4 regions of the Neobacillus sp. MER 74 genome follow, and region 3 is predicted to be linked to each of the others. Evidence: riboswitches for the same ligand, from Rfam matches in the RefSeq annotation. Region 3 holds a riboswitch; each other region holds the start of a gene.
The links. Region 3 has a riboswitch for cyclic di-GMP ahead of M3610_RS24840 (DUF3789 domain-containing protein). Riboswitches for the same ligand answer to the same signal wherever they lie in the genome.
Positions count from the first base shown of each region.

Region 1: another riboswitch for cyclic di-GMP. It lies ahead of M3610_RS11250 (anti-repressor SinI family protein); the one in region 3 lies ahead of M3610_RS24840 (DUF3789 domain-containing protein).
Region 2: another riboswitch for cyclic di-GMP. It lies ahead of M3610_RS03345 (TadA family conjugal transfer-associated ATPase); the one in region 3 lies ahead of M3610_RS24840 (DUF3789 domain-containing protein).
Region 4: another riboswitch for cyclic di-GMP. It lies ahead of M3610_RS07165 (anti-repressor SinI family protein); the one in region 3 lies ahead of M3610_RS24840 (DUF3789 domain-containing protein).

Region 1 covers NZ_JAMAUV010000005.1:142,988-145,190, forward strand. The annotation lists gene map (type I methionyl aminopeptidase) at 1-169, opposite strand, end outside; gene M3610_RS11245 (helix-turn-helix domain-containing protein) at 440-766, shown strand; gene M3610_RS11250 (anti-repressor SinI family protein) at 858-980, opposite strand; cyclic di-GMP riboswitch class I at 1,011-1,098, opposite strand; gene M3610_RS11255 (hypothetical protein) at 1,715-1,918, shown strand; gene hutH (histidine ammonia-lyase) at 2,153-2,203, opposite strand, start outside.
Region 2 covers NZ_JAMAUV010000001.1:675,666-677,868, reverse strand. The annotation lists gene gerPC (spore germination protein GerPC) at 1-136, opposite strand, end outside; gene M3610_RS03355 (spore germination protein GerPB) at 195-425, opposite strand; gene M3610_RS03350 (spore germination protein) at 443-664, opposite strand; cyclic di-GMP riboswitch class I at 914-1,000, shown strand; gene M3610_RS03345 (TadA family conjugal transfer-associated ATPase) at 1,048-2,196, shown strand.
Region 3 covers NZ_JAMAUV010000029.1:22,366-24,568, reverse strand. The annotation lists gene M3610_RS24845 (ABC transporter substrate-binding protein) at 1-148, shown strand, start outside; cyclic di-GMP riboswitch class I at 1,076-1,160, shown strand; gene M3610_RS24840 (DUF3789 domain-containing protein) at 1,209-1,319, shown strand; gene M3610_RS24835 (OmpL47-type beta-barrel domain-containing protein) at 1,768-2,203, shown strand, end outside.
Region 4 covers NZ_JAMAUV010000003.1:98,880-101,082, reverse strand. The annotation lists gene M3610_RS07175 (DUF421 domain-containing protein) at 1-81, opposite strand, end outside; gene M3610_RS07170 (VanZ family protein) at 118-597, opposite strand; cyclic di-GMP riboswitch class I at 1,139-1,222, shown strand; gene M3610_RS07165 (anti-repressor SinI family protein) at 1,251-1,400, shown strand; gene M3610_RS07160 (lactonase family protein) at 1,500-2,203, opposite strand, start outside.

The DNA of each region.
Region 1 (2,203 bases), on a different contig from region 3:
GTTCTGGAGTCGCACCTTTTTTCTTAAGAAATTCTTCCACAAAGGCATCAATTTCCCAAGTGGTAATACCTGGTTTAATCAATTTAGCTATTTCTTTATGACAGGCAGCTAGAATTTCCCCTGCCTTTTTCATTGCTTCTATTTCACGTTGTGATTTAAGGACAATCATTATTGTAGGGTCCCCTTCCTTTTTATTTATTTTTATGTATGCAAATCAAAATTGTTATTCGACTAAAAACATACCACTAATAAATTATAAAACATGCCGCAATAGGCAACACTTTTAATATAACTCTATCCTGATATTTTTTCAAAAATACTTTATCTATATTATTTCATAAAGTACATATTTTCCTTATTAATTTGTTCTTAATATGGTGCTTTCTTATTCTTTTTGATAGAATTAATGTAGAGTGAATAATAATTGGGTGTGAGACAAATGATTGGTGATCGCGTAAAAAAATTTCGCTTAGATAGAAAGATGTCACTTTCCGAACTTGCTGCTCAAGCAGGTGTGGCTAAATCTTATTTAAGTAACCTTGAAAATAACAAACAAGAGAATCCTTCTATAAAGTTTCTAGAAAAAATCGCTGTTGTTTTAAATATTCCTGTGGATCACTTGATACATGAAGAGATTAATAAAGAGGAACTAGATATTGATTGGATGAATCTAGTCAAGGACGCAATGAATTCGGGCGTTTCTAAGGAACAATTTCGAGATTTCCTTGAATTTAACAAATGGCGAATTAATCAAAATGATAAGTAGAAATAAAACAATCTTATTGAAAAAGAAAAGCATTCTACAAAAAAGTTATTTTTGTGTAGAATGCTTTTTTTGTACTTCCTTGTGTGTCTTATCATCTCTCTGTGACCAAGAAATCACGAACTGCTTCTATGGATAACCCTAAGTCCTTTGCTTCCAATATGAGTGCAATCCATTCCTGATCGATTACTTCAAATTCATTTTTCGTAATAACCACTATACTCACTCCTAAAATACAGAATGTATTCCAGGTAGCCCGGCCATCCTAGCAAAAAACCTGCCTTAGACCCTCGGCTTTGCGTCCCTGCTTTTCAACAGGTTTGCCTTTTTCTGACATTTAATAAAACTTAAGTCACTGAATTCGATAGGACAATTTACTTAATCGTTATTGATATTATATCTAGTCCTATTTTAGTTGGTTGTTGTAATTTGTCGTATTGATTAAATTTTCACACAATTAATTATAGCAAATTATACCATATTTCTACAAAAATATCCCAATTAAGACTTTTAATCCAAACACCATCTGTCAAAATAGTGAATTTTTGGAAAAAACCTTGTTGTTTATTCCCTCCGTTAACCAAAACCAAAATACTTTTCCAACATATAACTTAAATATTTGTCTAAACTATGAAAATTGGCATATAATGTAAAAAACAAAATTATTTTCTGAATATTATTAATATTATAGAATAGGTGGTGATTTCATACAATGACCTTTATCCATGTGTTGAATTTTTCAATTCCGATTGCATTTATTGTGTTTGCAGGGTATTTTTTGGATCGCATATGCAAGCCAGACTCCACCAAACAAAAAGCTGGTGAAGATTGAATCTATTAAAAGGATTCCTCTGTCATTCAGCTTTTTCTTTTTTGTGGAAGGAATTAAAAAAGTAATTATTTCACTCTGTTTCGGGAATGATACTTGCGTAGACGAAAGGAGTGTTGTAATTGGCACGTGGAGAACATTTTGAACATAAAAAGAAAAACCATCCAGGAAACTTCCCGGAAGGCAGTTTAACAGAAAAACACGCGAAAGAAGCTGTTGGTGACGAAGAATTCCTAGTTGTACGTGAAGCGTTTAAAAATCGTGTAGAAAACGAGGATGAGTATCGAGGAGATACTGCCCGATTACTAAATGATCAGACAGAATAAAAGGCGTGAGCATCTCACGCCTTCTTTTTATTAAGAAAAGCGCAAGCGCCCTGGTCAGCGGCGTATGGCCTGGAGCACTCCAACTGAGATAAAGGAAACACGAAGAGCCGGAGGCGCATTCGTGCTTGACTTATCGTAGGGCGGAGAGCGAAGGACACTAGCCGCTAGGGCGCTGGAGCTAAACAGTAATCTAAGTTCAAAAACTTATCTTTCTTATTTTTTAAGAATTCATTTTTAGAATTGTCCCTTTTCGATCCTTAAGTTTCTAATAAATGGTGAAAAATC
Region 2 (2,203 bases), on a different contig from region 3:
TGGCCTGTTTTTCATATAATTGTTTGATTTCTGCTTGCATTTTTTGGAGAGTGCTCTCTAAAGACTGAATTCTTTGCTCCTGAGCTTGAATACACATCTGCAGCCATTGAAGATATTGGGAATAATCCTGATACATGTAATCACCTCACAATTATTTCTCCAATAAACGTATTGATTATCATAAGATCGGCGGCCTATTTATCCTGTTTTCTTACTGCGGCTTGTAGGGGAACTGATGGTGTCCCTAATAAAGAGCCTGAAGATTTGATTGTTTGTGGTGCAGGTCCAGTAAATCCGCCAGTATTATATAAATGAGCCATCGGTTTAATAATCCCAGCACTACCTATTTGTAAGACTGAGGAATTGGTAATCCCGCCAATTTTTATGAAATTAATCTGAATGGACTGCTGGATATAAAAGTTCATTTAAAATCACCCATTCATTAAGCATTAAGTGCAATCCCTTGATCGTAAACATCTGAATCACTTGTATTAGTGGAACTTACATTATTTTGAAGTTGTAAGCTTTCCCCAGTGTTAAAGGAACCAGCGCCAGAAAATGTTTTTGCGGTAGAAAATGGCATAATTTTATATACATCGCCAATATGGAAGACAGAACTGCTGCCAAGCGTAATGACCTGTGCAACTCCAACAATTGCTGGCATTTTCAACACCCTTTTTTCATAGTATCTTCTACATCCTATGTATGGGTAAAGGTAATGTGATTGATACGCCCAAAATTATTGAAATCAAGAATCGTATACGATTTTTAATATTCATTTGTAGAACGATCGATTAGAAATAGTTATAATTACCTATTTGCTTGTACAGAAAATAATAAATAAGTTGGGTTTTCGGTTGTTTAGAAAGGGACTATTATATGAGTAAGAGATCAGTCGGAAATAAACACTGTTTCTCGATAAAGGCAAACCTGATGAAAATCAGTGACGCAAAGCTATAGGGGCTAAGGTGCATTTACACTAAGCCAGCCAGTTACCGAAAGATTAGGGTGTTTCATAATGGATATTCATGTCTGCATAGTTGTTCTATGTATCTATGGATATTCTATGAATTCTATCCCCCCTTTGGTAAAGGCGGGGCTATTTCTTTTTTATGGAGGTGGAAACTAATCGACTACTTAACCTGTTTTGGACCCATAAATCCCCTTATTTTAGATGAAGATGTTTCAGAGGTTATGGTAAATGGACCTAACCAGGTGTACTGTGAACGTAAAGGAAAATTGGTATTAACGTCAATACAATTCCGTGACAATGAACATGTCAAGACAATGATAGACAAAATTCTTGCCCCACTTGGATGGAGAATCGATGAAAGTTCGCCAATGGTAGATGCTAGGCTGCCTAATGGCTTACGTGTTAATGCCTTCATTCCTCCCCTTGCATTAAATGGACCAGCCATTACAATCAGGAAATTTTCAAAGGATCCCTACAAAATTGAAGATCTAATCAACTTTGGGACAGTGACAGAGGAAATGGCATTTTTTCTAGATGCATGCGTGAAAGCCCGCTTGAATATGTTTGTTAGCGGTGGTACGAGGTCTGGTAAAACAACCACTCTGAATGCCCTTTCCAATTTTATACCTGATGAAGAAAAAATCGTAACGGTTGAGGATGCAGCCGAAATTCAGTTGGGACAGGGTCATGTAATCTCACTAGAACTTCGACCTTCCGAAATAAAAGGTAAAAGAGCCATTTCGATTCGAGAGCTTCTCAAGAAATCGTTACGAATGAGACCTGACCGTGTTATTATCGGAGAAATCCGTGGTGGAGAAGCGCTTGATATGCTTCAGGCAATGAATTCTGGCCATGATGGTTCACTTGCTACAGGGCACTCATATAGTCCAAGGGATATGATTAGCCGTTTGGAAACAATGGTCCTTTTAGCAGGATTGAATAATTCTATTAAAGACATTCGAGAGCAAATTGCAGGAGCAATCGATGTGATTATCCAGCAAACTCGTTTAATGGATGGAACAAGGAAAATTATCAATATTACTGAAGTTCAAGGAATGGAAGGAGAAAATATCGTTCTGCAAGACATCTTTTCCTTTAAACAAAAAGGAATTAATTCTGAGGGGAAAATTATTGGACAACTTATACCGACTGGTGTCCGCCCCAAATTTTATGATCGCCTAGAGGCATCAGGGATTCATATTCCAGCGTCATTGTTTAAATAATCTCAGG
Region 3 (2,203 bases):
TGGGTTCAATGAATTCCCAACTACGTATGCTGATTTCAAAACATTAGTTAACAAGTTAAATGATCAAGATATTACCCCGATTGCTTTAGGTGTAATTGTCAATATTAATTTGAGCCAGAGTGATCACTTCAAAAGTGAGCCACTTTAATTTGTGTTATTTCCATATTTGCTAACCGGGGCGATTGCACTTGGTGTAACAGCGTATCAGGAAAAAATATCGTAACTTATCATCGTTCCTCATACCTAAGATGAAATATTTTTTGTATGCTAAATCCTCCCGCTTTATGGTGGATTTTTTGAAAACCTAGCATAAAACGGGAATAGCGAACTGGAATCTAGTACATTAAAACGTATTATATTATATTGATATGTACACTATTAATGAATCATTTGAATAACTAATTTAATCCAACCGAAAAACGCAAACCATAATGGAACACTTAAAGACGTCCCCCACAATAATCCTAATAAAAGATTCCCTTGCTTGTCCATGAAATCCACTCCTAGTGTTAGTTGTAGATAAATCTGGTAATGCACGGTTCCGTTTTTTAGTATATTTGTAAACGCTTTCAGTTTTCTTTTTTATATGATAACCAAATATTGATGGAGAATAAAGTAGAAATATGCAAATAACATGCAAAATATTTCGACAGATTCACTTATTAGACTTTTTATGTCAAGGGGGGGACCAATCTATTATTTACTATTTTTCAATTGGAACGAGAGTGCCTCTCCTTAGTGAAAGATTTTACGTAGGATAAAATAGACGATTCCCCATAAAGGAATGGATAAAAGAATCCCCCAAAGGCAGCCCCTGCCGAAATTTCTCCCATCTTCTTTCTCTGCCATATGTATCACTCCACTTCCGAAACAGGTTGCTTATCACTATTTAACCATGTATGGATGAACGGTTATATTTAATTCGTTCGATGAATAGTTACAAATTTTATGGCATTGTCGAACAGAATCATGTGTGAAAGGGTTTGCAATTGCCAGATTATTAACATATAAATAGGTTAATTGCTCTATTTATTACTAGAAACAATTAGTATATTATCAATAAAAACACATAGTTCGTACGAAAGGGCAAATCCATTGAAAAGTGGAGGCGCAAAACTAAAGGGGCTAAGGTTCTAAAACTATGCCAGCCAGCTGCCGAATATGATCACCTTACGACGGATTATGAATATACTCTGGGAGGTTACACTATGGTTATCTTTATTGCAGGCTTATTTGTTGGATCGTTCTCTATGCTTACAGTAATGAGTCTTATGGTTGCAGCTAAACGGGGAGATCGACTCCTTGAATCACAACGATAATTTGAAAGCGTTTTCTAAACAACCTCAACTTTTGGGGTTGTTTTTTATTTTTCGAAATAAGTTAATTACATATAGTGAAACAAAACGGAAGGGGAGAACGGGTCCAGCACTAGATTTATATTATGTTCATCCTGTCACTCACTTCATTTCCGAAAAACACTTCATCTTGTTTACGATTTAACTGAATATGTCGATAGAACTACAATGATACTATCGAAATATGTTGGAAAGTTTTTTTCGTAGGACTAATAGACTGATGCTATAATACTATTATCCTCGCTATATACTAAAATACCCAAATGAGGAAAAATCATGGAAATATCTATTGGAAATAAGTTTAGAGAGGAGGACCTAACATTTAATATTTTAAGGGAGAAAATACTATGTTACATATGAGTAGATGAAGTTGTTGTAAGTGAGAATCTCAAATAGGGTTGGGGTGGAATAATTGAAAAGATTTAAAAAAAGTATTTCGAAGGTAATTGTTGCGGGTATGTGTACCTTCACATTAATTCCAGGCAGTATCGGGTTCATTCAAGTAGTCCAGGCAGAAACGGTATCTGCAAATTGGCAGACAGTAGGAACTCCTGGTTTCTCTGCTGGATCAGTTAACAATACCAAACTTTTGATGGATGGAGAAGGTACGCTTTATGTAGGTTATCAGGATGGAGGAAATGACTACAAACCTACGCTTATGAAATACACAAACCAAGCGTGGCAAGCAGTAGGGAATCCAGGCTTCTCCAAAGGGTCTGCAAGTTTTGTATCCTTTGCACTGGATCCAGCAGGGACTCCTTATGTTTCTTATCAAGATGGAGCAAACAATTATAACGCTACTGTGATGAAGTATACCAGTGAGGGGTGGCAAGAGGTAGGAAAACCCG
Region 4 (2,203 bases), on a different contig from region 3:
GAGCATAAAGAAGAATCCAATTACAGCTCTTAAAATCCACTCCATGAAATTAAGAGTTTCCTGAGCTTGCAAAAAATCCATTGAAGGCAAATAGTCACTCCCTTAACAATAATCGTCCTACTTATTATTGTCACGATTAAGCAATTTTAATATAAAAAATACCGATACAATACCGAATGAGTCAATAACTAAATCGTAAAACCGTCCATCTCTACCAAAAAACAATTGCAGGAATTCTGTAAAAAACGCAAAAATAATGGATATGCCAATAGAATATTTGTGACTTCTTATTAGATTGAAGAGAAGAAAATCCATGATCGCAAAACCAACAAAATGTCCTAATTTAATTTTAATAAATTCAGGATGAATCAAAGTTAAATCATTAAAATAAAAAAAAGACAAAAAATCAGGATTTGAAACCCACTTTAATCCAAAAGAATGTAAATATATTAGTCGCTCTATACTCTCAGTCCAGGTATTAATCAACAAAAATAGGCCCCATAAAATAATCAATAGAACTTTTATGAAAAGAAATCGTTTCTGTGTCTTTCTTTTCTTATCGATTCTACAGCTACCTTGTATTGGTTGATGATCCAAAATACTTGCTCCTAACTAACTATTATTTCTTAATCTACATTTTACCATTGTTCCTTTTAAAGAACAAACCGGGATATTCACATTAAAATAATCCAATAATCTACCACTTTCGTATTATAGGTAAATGAAATTTCACTGGGTAAAATTAACTCCTCTCCGTTTACAAAATTCTACAATTTCTTTATAATGAACAATAGAAGTTCTTTTTTAGGAACTAATAATTAGAAAAGAAGGGGAATCATGATATATCCACTAATAAAAGAAAGAAACAAGATTCACATTGTGAAGGATTCCTATCATTGTGCATGCGGTATAGTCTTTAACAAGGAACGGATTATTAATAGGAAGACCCTTAAAAAAATTAAATTTATTGAAATAGGTCAGGTAACATGTGAGAAATGTGTTTTAAAACTTCTAAACTACGATTAATTGGTTTATATAATTTTTGTCGAAATCCTGTCGATTTTTTTGGAAATATTTTCATTTAGTTTCCATCAAGACTATAGTACTATTAGTTTATTCTATAATACTTTAATACTATGAATGACAAAGGCAAACCTTTCGAAAGATTGGGACGCAAAGCTACAGGTCTAAGGTTTTTAACTAGGATGGCTGAGTTACCTAAAATAGTAATCATTTTAGGAGGGTTAATTTTGTCTGCATTAACCGTTGAACAAGATATTGATACAGAATGGTTAGATCTTATTAATGAAGCTAAAAAGATAGGACTCTCTATTGATGAAATTAGGGATTTCCTAAATCGCTCCCTTGGATTAAAGACTATTGAACCGGAATATAATTAATAAGAGGGGTAATTTGGTGTTTAATTTTCGCAATATTCAATTGATTAAAAAAACAGCTTAACAAATTAATGAGCAATTTGTTAAGCTGTTTTTTTAATTTTAATAATTTAAAAACTTCACACAAACCGGATACGGAACCTCGATATCAGCCTGAATCAATGCAAGTTTTCCTGTGTTTTCATCACGCGAAAACAAGACGAGGTTACTGGACTCTTGGTTCGACGCCACAATGAATTTCTCTGTTGGGTCGAACATAAAATCTCTCGGCCAATCCCCTTCAGTGGAGGTGCGATCAACAAAGCTAAGCTCTCCCGTTTCTTGGTCTACACGGAAAACAGCAATACTGTTATGGCCACGATTACCCGCGTAAACAAACTGTCCATCAGATGAAATATGAATGGCGCTTCCTTGATTATTCTCGGTGAAATCTTCAGGAAGCGTAGAAATATATTGTTTCTCTGTAAAACGACCATTTTCCGAATGATAGGATAAAACAATCACTTCCGAACTAAACTCTGTCATGATATATGCAAATTTTTGGTTTGGATGGAAAACTAAATGTCTTGGTCCGCTTCCAGCCTTTAATGGAAGAAAGTGCGCTTTTGAAAGTGTCCCATCACTGTTGACTGCATAAGTAATTAAAGCATCAATACCCAATTCAACCACTGCTAGATAATTCTCATCAGGGGTGATGCCGGCATAATGGGTATGCGGTTTCTCTTGTCTTGGGTCTGGACCAGAACCTTCGTGTTTTATAACCGATGCAGCTGGTTGAATCGTTCCATCTTCCTGGTTAATTAAAT